Regions from separate parts of the Pseudarthrobacter sp. 902506025 genome, predicted to be linked through region 4. Evidence: riboswitches for the same ligand, from Rfam matches in the RefSeq annotation. Region 4 holds a riboswitch; each other region holds the start of a gene.
The links. A riboswitch is a leader RNA that binds a small molecule or an ion and turns the genes downstream of it on or off. The one in region 4 is predicted to bind thiamine pyrophosphate.
Positions count from the first base shown of each region.

Region 1: it holds a riboswitch for thiamine pyrophosphate, as region 4 does, so the genes downstream of both, thiD (bifunctional hydroxymethylpyrimidine kinase/phosphomethylpyrimidine kinase) here and AB0280_RS08235 (FAD-dependent oxidoreductase) in region 4, are expected to answer to the same signal.
Region 2: it holds a riboswitch for thiamine pyrophosphate, as region 4 does, so the genes downstream of both, AB0280_RS04090 (ECF transporter S component) here and AB0280_RS08235 (FAD-dependent oxidoreductase) in region 4, are expected to answer to the same signal.
Region 3: it holds a riboswitch for thiamine pyrophosphate, as region 4 does, so the genes downstream of both, thiC (phosphomethylpyrimidine synthase ThiC) here and AB0280_RS08235 (FAD-dependent oxidoreductase) in region 4, are expected to answer to the same signal.

Region 1 covers NZ_JBFBKW010000009.1:86,531-89,732, reverse strand. The annotation lists gene thiD (bifunctional hydroxymethylpyrimidine kinase/phosphomethylpyrimidine kinase) at 1-1,468, opposite strand, end outside; TPP riboswitch at 1,476-1,573, opposite strand; gene AB0280_RS15975 (Rne/Rng family ribonuclease) at 1,754-3,202, opposite strand, start outside.
Region 2 covers NZ_JBFBKW010000002.1:59,585-62,786, forward strand. The annotation lists gene AB0280_RS04080 (iron-containing redox enzyme family protein) at 1-840, opposite strand, end outside; gene AB0280_RS04085 (heme-degrading domain-containing protein) at 1,029-1,571, opposite strand; TPP riboswitch at 1,658-1,798, shown strand; gene AB0280_RS04090 (ECF transporter S component) at 1,866-2,489, shown strand; gene AB0280_RS04095 (ABC transporter ATP-binding protein) at 2,489-3,202, shown strand, end outside.
Region 3 covers NZ_JBFBKW010000011.1:55,261-58,462, forward strand. The annotation lists gene AB0280_RS17845 (VOC family protein) at 1-29, opposite strand, end outside; gene AB0280_RS17850 (amidohydrolase family protein) at 128-1,210, opposite strand; TPP riboswitch at 1,288-1,395, shown strand; gene thiC (phosphomethylpyrimidine synthase ThiC) at 1,391-3,202, shown strand, end outside.
Region 4 covers NZ_JBFBKW010000003.1:224,174-227,375, reverse strand. The annotation lists gene AB0280_RS08245 (RNB domain-containing ribonuclease) at 1-651, opposite strand, end outside; gene thiE (thiamine phosphate synthase) at 691-1,440, opposite strand; TPP riboswitch at 1,468-1,586, shown strand; gene AB0280_RS08235 (FAD-dependent oxidoreductase) at 1,579-2,880, shown strand; gene thiS (sulfur carrier protein ThiS) at 2,877-3,113, shown strand; gene AB0280_RS08225 (thiazole synthase) at 3,118-3,202, shown strand, end outside.

The DNA.
Region 1 (3,202 bases), on a different contig from region 4:
GCCTGAAGGCGGTCACCATCGCCGCCTGTTCATGGTCGGAGGCCTTCCGCCCTGCCGCGTCCACGATGGCGATGGCCCGCCGGGTGGCTTCGGCGAAGCCCTCGTCGGCGTAGGTCCGGAGCCAGGCTGCGTAGGCGTGGCCGTCAGGCGCTCCCGAGGCGAGGAACTGGGCGTGCAGCTTTTCCCCTACCTCGGCGTAGAGCCAGAAACAGGGCAGAACAGCGGCGGCCAGGACGGCGTAACTTCCCGACGCCGACGCTGCAGTGAGGTGGTCCACGTAGGCCTTGGTGACGGGGCCAAGTCCGCCCTGGGCAGGGCGGGTGCTGAGCCATGAGCGGTGCAGCTCCGACTCCACCTCCAGGCATTGCTGCGAGGATCCGGCCCAGAACAGCTGCTCCGCTTCGGAGGGGGCCAGGGCACTGGCCCGGGCGAGGACGCGGGAGTAGCCGTTCAGGTACAGGGCATCCTGCGCCAGGTAGTAGGCAAAGTCCTTCTCAGCAAGGTCTCCGGAGGCCAGGCCGCGGATGAAGTCCAGGGCGTAGATGTCCGCCACGTCCTGCTGGGCTTCCGTCCACAGCCGGGCAGCGAAAGCGCCTTCCGCGGGGGCCGGCCGCACATGGTGGAAATGGTGCACGGGGCCGTTGCCCTGGCCCACCTCAAGCTGCTCCGAGTTCTCAAGGGCGCCGGCCAGCCATGGCTTGACCGTCAGGAGCGATGCCTCCCAGTCCCCAAGGCGTGCCTGGACGGTGGCCATCGCGGAGGACAGGGAGCAGCCGGTGCCATGGCTGTTGCGGGTGGAAATTCGTTTGCCGTGCACTTCCACCACTTCCTGGGACAGGAGGCCGGCCGTGTTGACCAGCGCGTCCGGGCAGTCTGCACCCGCGAGGTGGCCACCCTTGACCAGCACGGTGGCTCCGGTGGCTTCGGCAAGGCGCCTTCCCTGGTCCAGCGCCGCCGGCCAGGTCCCGGCAGGGTCCCCGCCCACCAGCATGGCAAGCTCCGGGAGGTTGGGAGTGATGAGGTGCGCCAGGGGCAGCAGTTCGCGGAGGGCAGCCTCCGCGGATTCCTTCAGCAGCCGGTCACCACTGGTGGCCACCATCACGGGGTCGAGGACCACGACGGCGGGGCGCACCTTCTCCAGCCAATGCCGGACAGTGCGGATGACGCTCTCGTCGCCCAGCATGCCGATCTTGACCGCGTCGATGGAGATATCGTCGCTGACCGCGTCCAGTTGTTCGGCGAGGAAAGCGGCCGGAGGAACGTGGACAGCCTGCACGCCACGGGTGTTCTGTGCCGTCAGGGCGGTGATGGCAGCCATACCGTATCCGCCGTGGGCGGCAATGCTTTTGAGGTCGGCCTGGATGCCGGCGCCACCGGACGGGTCGGAGCCCGCGATCGAGAGGACCCGCGGGACGTCCCGGCCCGGGGGCAGCGCGGTGGGAACGCCGGAGGCAGCAGGAAGGGGCATGGAAAGGGTCGAAGACAAGAGACATCCCTTCGCCGGTACTAGCCGGACAGGTTCAACGGGTCTGGATCTCAGCCGGCCTTCTGCGCGGCACCCCGTGTCGGTTTCCACCCTAGCCCGTAGGCCGCACCAGGAGGAAAGGATGACAGCCCTCGGGTCAAGGAAACAACAACCTCGCAGCAGCAGGAATCCCCGCCACACGGCCGATTCCCACGGTGCTTCCCGGGTGAATCGTCCGCAGGACGGGGATTCCTTACTGCGTGGCCGTTTGGCCGGTAACTCCTGCGCCTAGAGCTCCGAGGCAGGCACACCCACGCCGAGGATGATGGGTTCCTCGGGCGCCTTGCCCGGTTCCGCCGGTGCCTGCTGGGGCTTCACGGGTTCGGGAGCCTTGGCCGCGTGCGAATGGCCTGCGCCTGCCGCCTGGACGTTTTCGTGATGCTGGACGGCGGTCTCGTTGGCGGCACCCTGGGCACGGCTGGCGGCACGGTGGCGCCGCGGCCTGCGCTGTCGCGACTGCTCCAGCGTGTGGTCGGAGTAGTCCTTTCCGGCTGCAGCTTCCGTTGCGGCGGCGCGGGCTTCCGCTCCCCCGCCGTCGTGCTGCCGTTCCGGCACCGCAGCCTCCGGCACCTTCACGGCTTCGGCGGTCTTGGCAGGCGCGTTCTCCACAGGGGAAGCCGGCTGGCCAAGGTGGGCGAACGCTTCCGCGAGCCGGTCCAGAGTGAGGGCAGGCAGGGGATGCTGTTCCTCAGCGTGCTCCACGAACGGAAGCGGGACTTCCTCGCCGCCGAACGTCAGGACAGCCGCAGGACGTGCCGGGGCATCGGCGTCGTGCTTCTCCTCGACGGGCGCCGGCGCAGGCTCCACGGAAGGCACCTGCCGGGCTGCCGCCACCTCATCGTCATGCAGGTGGGCAGCGTGGGCCGCAGCGGCAATGTTCGCCAGGGCAAGCCTGGTGGCCTCCGCCTTGGCGTGCCGCTCGGCGTCCGACGGGTCGGGCTGGACCGTGTGCACGTGGACGGCAGGTGCCGGGGCCGCTTCGGGCTGCTGCCCGCCGCGTCCGCGCCGCCGCTTGCGTTCAGTACGCACGCCGGGTTGGGCATTGTCGTTCCGCTGCCCTTCCGGACGGGCTTCCGCGCGGGCTTCGGGCCGGTTGTCGGTGCGCTGGACGTGGTGCTCGGCGGCAACGATGTTGGCGCGGCGGTGCTCCACGGGATCGTCGTGGGTCACAACGCCACGGCCGGCGCAGGCCTCGCACTGCTCGCCGAAGACTTCCAGCAGTCCGGTGCCCATGCGCTTGCGGGTCATCTGGACCAGGCCAAGCGAGGTGACCTCGGCCACCTGGTGCTTGGTCCGGTCACGGCCCAGGCACTCCACCAGGCGGCGCAGGACCAGGTCGCGGTTGGATTCGAGCACCATGTCGATGAAGTCGATCACGATGATGCCGCCGATATCGCGCAGCCTCAGCTGGCGCACCACTTCCTCGGCTGCCTCAAGGTTGTTCTTGGTGACGGTCTCCTCAAGGTTGCCGCCGCTGCCGGTGAACTTGCCCGTGTTGACGTCCACCACGGTCATCGCCTCGGTACGGTCGATCACCAGGGAGCCGCCGGAGGGCAGGAAGACCTTCCGTTCAAGCGCCTTGTGGATCTGCTCGTCGATGCGCCAGGCGGCGAAGATGTCCTGGTCCTTGGTCCACTTCTCAAGGCGGCCCACAAGGTCCGGCGCCACATAGGTGAC
Region 2 (3,202 bases), on a different contig from region 4:
GTAGTGGGTGACGTCCGCGGCGAAACCGTGCCGGCGGAATCCGTTGCCGTAGAAACGGTTGGGCTGGGATGAAGTCATTTCGTAGATGGCCAGGTGGCCGGTGATTGCCCCGCGGAGCCGCCGGTTCAGGCCGCACAGCGACATGAGGTTCACGGATGCGAGGGAGACGGCCGGGATGGTGTCGACGTACGCGCCGTACCTGTCGTCCAGGCCCAGCCCGCGCATGGTCCGGGCAAACAGCGCGCTGTGCATCCGTTCCGGCCTGCCGCCGCCGTATTCGTCCGCCTGGATTTCCACGAGGGCAGCCTTCGCCCGGCCGGTGAGCCGCGGAATGGCCCAGGTGTGCGGATCCGCTTCTTTCAACTGGTACACGGACTTGTGGATCAGGAACTCTTTGAGCTGCTCCAGGCTTGCCTTCCGTGCGACAAAGCGGGAAACGCTGGGACCGGTGTCCATACCGGCGAGGCCAAAAAGGACGTCGGCAACGGCATCGCTGGTCATGGCAATCCCGGCGGGCAGGTCGGCGTCACCGGCGGCCTGGCGTGCGGCGGCACGAAGGGCGGCTTCGAAGGGTTCCTCGATCAGGCGCCGGACCCTGATCAGGGCCGGTTCCCACTCCCAGGCGTCGCTGACCCCGTCCAGGCCCGAATAATGCAGTTCGTAGAGGCAAAAGAGGGACAGCTGGATGTCTTCGTCGGCGATGATGTCACCGGTTCGGGCCACCTGCCCCGCGACCAGCCGGTGCAGCCCGTCCAGCTCGGGCGTGGCTGCATCAGGGGCCTTGGACAGGGCCGCAAAGAGGGCGCTGCTGATGGGGCCTCTGGTGTCCGGGATTCTCATGGTGCTCCTTGGTTGCCGCGCCGGTTGCGGGAAGGGACGCCGAAGGTGCTCCCATTCCCTGTGGTGGTCGTACCCCGGGGACAATATAGTAAGCATGATTACTAATGAAAGCTAAGCGGCCTGGTGTCGCCGGGCATGTACGGTGCTTGTCCCGCTGCGCCTGGTCAGCCAGGGCTGGTTGGCCGGCGCTACTCGTCCAGCGCCGACCCCAGGATGTCGCGCAGTGCCTCAACCACCAGTTCGTGGTCCTGCAGCTGCGGCAGTCCGGACACCGCCACGGAAGCCACCACCCCAACGCCCGTGACGTGGATCGGAAACGCGCCCCCGTGTGCCGCATAGCGGGACTGGTCGAACCAGGCGTTGTCCTCGATCCGGCCGCCGCCCAGCCGGCCACGCAGTCCCACCAGGAGGGAGGGCACCTCGTACCGGAGGGCAGTGCGCTGCTTGGCCCGGATCCAGTGGCCGTTGTCAGGCGTGGCGCCAGGAAGTGCGACATGGAACAGCACCTGCTCACCCTTGGCGATGTCGATGGCGATGGGCAACGACCGCTCCTTGCCCAGTTCAACGAGGAGCAGGCCAAGGTTCAACGCATCGTCCAGCGAGAAGCCGGGGAACTGGAGCTCCCGGACCTCCGCCTCGATGCGGGCAATCTGCGCCTCCAGTGAGCCCTCCGGCTGGGCGTCGCTGGAATCAGGATCGAACCCGGTCACATCCGGTGGATTGGCGGTCATGGCCCTCAATCTACTCCTGCCAGGTGTAAACTTGACCACGCCCAACTGGGCGAAATGAACAGCGTTACCCAACCACAAAGCAACACTAAAAACGACAGGGGAGCGCCGCCGTCGGGCATCCTGGCGCAGGCCGGGCACCGCAGGTGGGCGCTGAGAGTGCGGACAGCCGCAGACCCTCGAACCTGATCCGGTTAGTACCGGCGCAAGGGAGTCGAGTTCTCAAAGTGTCGCGGATGCACGGCCACAGGCCGGCAGCCGGGTCCACTTTCCCCTCCTGTTTCCCAGGAGGATCACATGAGTACTGCAGCAATCAAGAAGACCACCAGTAAGTCCTGGCGCGTCGTGGACATCGTCGTCGCCGCCCTGGTGGCCATCGCGGGCGGCGTCATTTTCTGGGCATGGGACCAGGGGGCCGCCGCACTGTCCGCCCCCATGAACGCCGCCTACCCGCCCCTGACCGGACTGCTCGCCGGCGGCTGGATGATTCCCGGGGTGCTGGGCATGCTCATCATCCGCAAGCCCGGGGCTGCCCTGTTCTGCGAGACCGTAGCCGCCACCGGCGAACTGCTGATGGGTTCCCAGTACGGCGCCTCGGTCCTGTTTTCGGGTTTCATCCAGGGCCTGGGCGCGGAAATCATTTTCGCGATCTTCGTCTACCGCAAGTTCAACCTTCCTGTATCGCTGCTGGCCGGCGCCGCGGCAGGGTTCTTCTGCGGCCTGAATGACTCGTTTGCCCCGTGGGGCTGGAACATTGCCTACTCCGGCGCGGACAAGCTCGCCTACATCGTGCTGACCACCCTTTCCGGGGCCATCCTGGCGGGCGCTTTGTCCTGGCTTGCCACCCGCGGCCTGGCCCGCACCGGCGTGCTGAGCTCCTTCGCGTCCCGCAAGGCTGCCACGGAGCCCGTCTTCTCCTGATGGCACCCTCCCAGGACGCCTCCGGCATGGTCCGGCCTGCCGCCATCGCCGCCCGCGGCTGGGGATGGCGGCACGCCGGCCGGGCCAAGCCCGCCGTCCACGGCCTTGACCTGGACATCGCCCCCGGGGAGCGGGTGCTCCTGCTGGGGCCCTCCGGCGCCGGGAAGTCCACGCTGCTGCACGCCCTTGCCGGCGTCCTGGGGGACATCAACGACGACGGCGAGGCAGGCGACGCCGACGAGTCCGGTTCGCTGCTGGTGGACGGGGCCCCGCCACGGGCACGGCGCGGCCGCGCCGGCCTCATGCAGCAGGACCCGGAGACCCAGGTGGTCCTGTCGCGGGTGGGGGACGACGTCGCCTTCGGCGCCGAAAACCTTGCGGTGCCCCGCGACGCCATCTGGCCGCGCGTTCACGAGGCACTTGCCGACGTCGGGCTCGCCCACCTCCCGCTGGACCACCCGACGTCGGCCCTCTCCGGCGGCCAAAAGCAGCGCCTGGCGCTGGCGGGCATCCTGGCGATGCGTCCCGGACTGATCCTGCTGGACGAGCCCACCGCCAACCTGGACCCGGACGGCGTGCTGGAGGTCCGCGACGCCGTGGCCCGCTCCCTGGACAAAACCGGGGCGACGCTGGTGGTGGTGGAGCACCGGGTGTCCGTCTGGAAGGACCTCGTGGACCGGATCGTGGTCCTGCAGCCCGGCTCCGCCGCGGAT
Region 3 (3,202 bases), on a different contig from region 4:
AGATCCTGGCTGCTGGCTGATGCGGTCATTGAAGGCTCCTTGCATTGGCGGCCGTCCCATTGGCGGCCTGTCACCTATTAAAATTACTTGAAGCTTCAATTTATTCCAAGTCCCCGGGAACCGTTTGTCAGCGAATGATCCGCCCGCCCAGCACCACCTGCTCCAGCGCCGTAATGGTCTCCGGTACAGCCCGCGGATCTTCCCGGCATACGACGACGTCGGCGCGGGCCCCCTCTTCCACTCCATCCGCTCCCAGCCAACTGCGTGCTGCCCAGCAGGCGGAGTCGAGGGCCGCGTCCATGGGGAGGCCGGCGCCGTGCAGGGCGAGGATTTCGTCGGTGATCCTGCCGTGCCGGATCACGCTGCCGGCATCGGTGCCGGCAAAGATGCGCACACCCGCTGTGTGGGCTTCCGCCACCCGCTCGAGCCTGCGTTCCCATAAGGCGCGCATGTGGGCTGCATAGCGCGGGAATTTCGCGTCCGCTTGGGCGGCAATGTCGGGGAAGGTGGCGATATTGATGAGCGTGGGCACGATCGGTACGCCCTGCTCCACGAACCGGGGCAGGTGGCGGGGCAGGAGCCCGGTGGCGTGCTCGACGCAGTCGATGCCGGCGTCCAACACCTGGTCGAGGGTGTCTTCGGCGAAGCAGTGGGCCGTCACCCTGGCGCCTTCGTCGTGCGCCGCCTGGACGGCATCGCGGACGACGGCGGCGGGAAACGACGGCGCCAGGTCACCGGCGCTGCGGTCAATCCAGTCACCCACCAGCTTGACCCAGCCGTCGCCGTCGCGCGCCTGCTTGCGGACGGCCTCCACGAGGCCGTCCGGTTCAACTTCCTCAGCGAAGCCGCGCAGGTAACGGCGCGTCCGGGCGATATGGCGCCCGGCACGGATCAACACCGGGAAGTCCCTGCCACCCTGCATCCAGCGGGTATCCGCCGGCGAGCCGGCATCCCGGACCAGGAGGGTTCCGGCGTTGAGGTCCGCCTGCGCCTGGTCCCTGGCGGCTGCGGGCTCCACGGGGCCCGCAGGGCCCAGGCCGATGTGGCAGTGGGCGTCCACGAAGCCCGGCAGGACCCAGCCGTCGAGTACCCGGCCGGGAGGAGTGTCCGGCTTGTTGAACGTGAGCCTTCCGTCCACCGACCAAAGTCCATGCCGCACCCGGTCCGGCGCGGTCAGGACGGGTCCACGGAAGTGGATGATGTCTGCCATGGGGCTCCTTTCGATGCCCGGTCAGGCTAGCACCGCAATTATGACAAGCCTGGTTCAGGGGCCTGTGGTAGCTTCGTTCCTGACCACACGGGTGCCCTTGCAGGGGCTGAGATCGGGCTGACGCAGCCTGCGACCGTTGAACCTGTCCGGGTAATGCCGGCGAAGGAAGTGAGTATTCCCTTGAGTACGCAAAACACGCAGTTGAACCCTGCCCTGCTGCCGTCCGCCGGGGAGCCCGGCGACACATCAGTTCCGCAGGTAACCCAGTCCCTGAAGTCCCATTCCCTCGCCTACCTTGCGGATGAGGCGTCCGGGATCCGGGTACCGGTGACGGAAATTTCCCTTGAACCATCACCCAACGGCCAGCCGAACGCACCCTTCCGGACCTACCGGACTGCCGGACCCGGCAGCGACCCCGTCCGCGGGCTGCAGCCCTTCCGCGCAGAGTGGATCGCCGCGCGCGGGGACACCGAACCCTACGGCGGCCGGGAGCGCAACCTGCTCGACGACGGCCGCTCGGCCGTGCGCCGCGGTGCTGCCTCCGCGGAGTGGAAGGGCGCACAGCCGGTGCCACGCCGCGCCGTCGACGGCCGGACGGTGACGCAGATGCACTATGCCCGGCAGGGAATCGTGACGCAGGAAATGCGCTTCGTGGCGCTGCGCGAAAACTGCGACGTTGAGCTGGTCCGCAGCGAGGTTGCTGCCGGCAGGGCCATCATCCCGAACAACATCAACCATCCGGAATCCGAGCCGATGATCATTGGCAAGGCTTTCCTGGTGAAGATCAACGCGAACATTGGCAACTCCGCGGTGACGAGTTCCATCGCGGAGGAGGTGGACAAGCTGCAGTGGGCCACCCAGTGGGGTGCCGACACCGTCATGGACCTCTCCACCGGCGACGACATCCACACCACGCGGGAGTGGATCATCCGCAACTCCCCCGTGCCGATCGGGACGGTGCCGATCTACCAGGCGCTGGAAAAGGTCAACGGCGAGGCCAACGCCCTCACGTGGGAGATCTTCCGCGACACCGTGATCGAACAGTGCGAGCAGGGTGTGGACTACATGACCATCCACGCCGGCGTGCTGCTCCGCTATGTCCCGCTGACGGCCAACCGGGTGACCGGCATCGTCTCGCGCGGCGGCTCCATCATGGCCGGCTGGTGCCTGGCCCACCACCAGGAGAACTTCCTGTACACGCACTTCGACGAGCTGTGTGAAATTTTCGCCAAATACGACGTCGCCTTCTCCCTGGGTGACGGCCTCCGCCCTGGTTCCACGGCGGACGCCAACGACGCCGCGCAGTTCGCGGAGCTGGACACGCTCGCCGAGCTGACGCAGCGGGCCTGGGGGTACGACGTCCAGGTGATGGTGGAGGGGCCCGGCCACGTTCCCTTCCACCTGGTCCGTGAGAATGTGGAACGGCAGCAGGAGCTGTGCAAGGGTGCGCCCTTCTATACCCTGGGCCCGCTGGTCACCGACATCGCTCCCGGCTACGACCACATCACGTCGGCAATCGGCGCCACCGAGATTGCCAGGTACGGGACCGCCATGCTCTGCTACGTCACGCCAAAGGAACACCTGGGCCTGCCCAACAAGGACGACGTCAAGACGGGTGTCATCACCTACAAGATCGCGGCGCACGCGGCGGATCTGGCCAAGGGCCACCCGGGGGCGCACGAACGGGACGACGCCCTGTCCAAGGCACGGTTCGAATTCCGCTGGCGCGACCAGTTCGCCCTGTCCCTGGATCCTGTGACCGCGGAGGCGTTCCACGACGAGACGCTTCCCGCTGAACCGGCCAAGACGGCGCACTTCTGTTCCATGTGCGGCCCCAAGTTCTGCTCCATGCGGATCAGCCAGGACATCCGTGACGAATACGGGTCGGCAGACTCGCAGGCGGCACTGGCGGACATGGCATCCGGCATGCGGGAGAAGAGCCAGGAGTTCCTGGCCAAGGGCGGCAAGGTGTACCTGCCGGAACCGACGGTC
Region 4 (3,202 bases):
CTCAGGCATGTTCAGGCTGGCGCCCCCGCGTGCCCGTTCCAGCGCCACCCGCTTCAGTCCCACCTCGCGGAGGAGGCCCAGTACGGGGGAGGCAGTCCCGGCGTCGAGATCGGCCTGGGCGCCTTTATAGCTGAGCTTGTCACGGCTGATGACCCGCGCCCTCCGGACGCCCACGGACAGCACTGTCGCGTCGCCGTCGAGCGTGAAGTCCCAGACGAAAGCCGAACACTCCTGGCCGGGCAGCAGGCTTCCGGCGCCCTCGCTGATCACCTCGGGGTGCAGCGGGATCCGGCCGTCCGGGGCGTAGAACGTCTGTCCGCGGCGCCGCGTCTCGGCGTCCAGCGGGCCGCCCGGAGCAACAAACGCCGGAACGTCGGCGATGGCGTACATAACCCGGTAGCCGTTTCCGTCCGGTTCGATGAACACTGCCTGGTCCAGGTCCGTGGACGACGCCGGATCGATGGTCACGAATCCGACGGCGGTCAGGTCGTAGGACGGCAGTTTCAGCGCGGCGACGGCGGCGCGGGCGTCTTCCACTGCTTCGGCGGGGTACGGTCCCGGCAGTTCAAGTTCCGTCCGCAGCAGGCCCAGCGCCTCTTCCAGGGCGTTCTTGTGGTCATGGACGTTGGGGGCCAACCGATGATGTGACACAAAAATCAGCGTATCCCCAAGTCCCGGAATTAAGCAGGCTCAGGAGCCGGTGCCGTCCAGCGCGTCGAGAAGGGAGGCGGCGGCGGCTGCGGGGTCGGGTGCTTCGGTGATGGCGCGGACCACCACGATCCTGCCGGCACCGGCCTCCACCACGTCACGGACGTTTCCGTGGTCGATGCCGCCGATGGCAAACCATGGCACGGGATCTCCGGCCTGCCGGGAGGCTTCGGCGGCATATGCCACCAGTTCAGGGCCGACGGCGGCCCTGCCGGGTTTGGTGGGCGTGGCCCAGACCGGACCCACACAGAAGTAGTCCAGCCCGGACGGCCCCACCGTTGCGGCCAAAGCGGCGTCCACCTGGTCAGTGGTGTGGCTGGAGAGCCCAATGGCCGCGTTGCCGTTGACCAGCGTCCGCGCTGCCGGCAGCGGAAGGTCCTTCTGGCCGATGTGGAACACCGGCGCCCCGGACAGCACGGCGATGTCCGCACGGTCGTTGACGGCCCACAGCCGGCCATGGCGTACCGCTGTTTCCTTCAGGACCGCCAGGAGGTCCAGTTCCTCTGCGGCTTCGATGGTCTTGTCGCGCAGCTGGATGATGTCCACGCCGCCGGCAAACGCGGCGTCAACGAAGTCCGCGAAATCGCCGCGCGCAGTCCGTGCGTCGGTGCAGAGGTACAGGCGCGCTGCCTTGAGGGCGTCAATGTGGCCGGCGTTGGCAACTTCGGCGGGGAGGGCAGCGGAGGCTGGGGCGTGGGGGCCGGCGGGCAGGGATGAGGCGGACACATTCATGCCTGCAAGCCTAGTTCCTCTAAACTGGGCTGGTACTGCGGGAGCCCGCGGCAGCTGTCATAAAGCGCCGGGCTGAGAGGGCGTCAGAGCCGACCGCTTGACCTGATCCGGTTAATGCCGGCGTAGGGAAGGAACCACATGCGCAACCCCGTTGACAGTCTCCCCGGGCCCGAAGGCGCCAGCGCAAACTCCACTGTCCGGGCCGACGTCGCCGTCATCGGCGGGGGAGTGGTGGGCCACGGCATCGCCTGGGAGGCGCAGCGTTCCGGACGCTCCGTTGCCCTGATCGACGACGCACCCGGAAACGGTGCCAGCTGGGCCGCCGCGGGCATGCTGGCCCCGGTCAGCGAACTGCACTACCAGGAGGAGGACCTCCTGGAACTGATGCTTGAGGCGTCGTCCCGCTGGCCAGGGTTCGCCGCGGGGATCGCCGGCGCGACGGGGGCGGATTGCGGATACCTGACGACGCCGACACTCGCCGTGGGTGCCGACGCCGCGGACCGCCGCGCGCTGATGGACCTCCGCGCGGTACAACAGGCCAACGGACTGGGGGTGGAGCCCCTGGCCGTGCGCGAAGCCCGCAAACGCGAGCCGCTCCTCAGCCCCGCCATCGCCTGTGCCCTGGACACACCCGCGGACCACCAAGTGGACCCCCGGCGCCTGGTGGCGGCCCTGCGGCTGGCCCTCGCGGGCGTTGCACTGACGTCCCCGGAGCTGGCCGCCGCGGGCGCGGTGGACGGGTATGCCGTGCCGGACCGGGCCACCGGCCTGCTGTGGGAGGGCGGAACGGTTGCCGGTGCCAGCCTCGCCGGCGGCGGCACCGTCCTGGCAACGGAAACCATCGTGGCCAACGGCCTGCAGGCAGGGGACCTTGGCGGCCTGCCCGACGGCCTCGACCTGCCACTGCGCCCAGTCCACGGGGACATACTCCGTCTCGCCGTTCCGCAGCACCTCCAGCCCCTGGTGACCTCCACGGTTCGTGGGCTGGTGCACGGAGTCCCCGTCTACATCGTCCCCCGGCAGGACGGGACCGTGGTGATCGGGGCAACCCAGCGCGAGGACGCGCTCTCCGATGCCGTGAGCGCCGGAGGCGTCTACCAGCTGCTGCGGGACGCTCAGGCGCTGGTGCCCGCCGTCGCTGAACTGGAACTGCTCGAGTGCACCGCCCGGGCCCGCCCCGGTACCCCCGACAACGCGCCCCTGCTGGGCCGCGTGCCGGTGGATCCGGGGTCCGGAAACCCTGCCGCCGGGCATGTCCCGGGACTCATCATCGCCACCGGGTTCTTCCGGCACGGCGTCCTGCTCACCCCCGCCGCAGCCGCCATCTGCACGGCACTGCTGGACGGGACATCAGATTCCCGCTGGTCGCCCTTCAGCCCGGAGCGGTTCTCCCGGCCGGCGGCAGCCGCCACCACACCCCACATCAAGGAGACAGCGTGAACATCACCCTGAACGGAAACACGCACGAGGTGGCCGACGGCGCCTCCATCACCACGCTCGTCAGCCAAGTCACCGGACGCCCGCTGGCACCCAACGGACAGGCGACGGACGGCGGGAAACTGGGCGTCGCCGTCGCACATAATGCCCAGGTGGTGCCGCGGAGCCAATGGTTCGCCACCGCGCTCGCCGAGGGCGACGATATTGAACTTGTCACTGCAGTACAGGGAGGCTGACGCCATGACCGAAACCAGCACCATCAACCCCGCCGGAAACGCGGGCGCCGCCGACGCCCTGGTGATTGACGGCGTCGCCCTCGGATCCC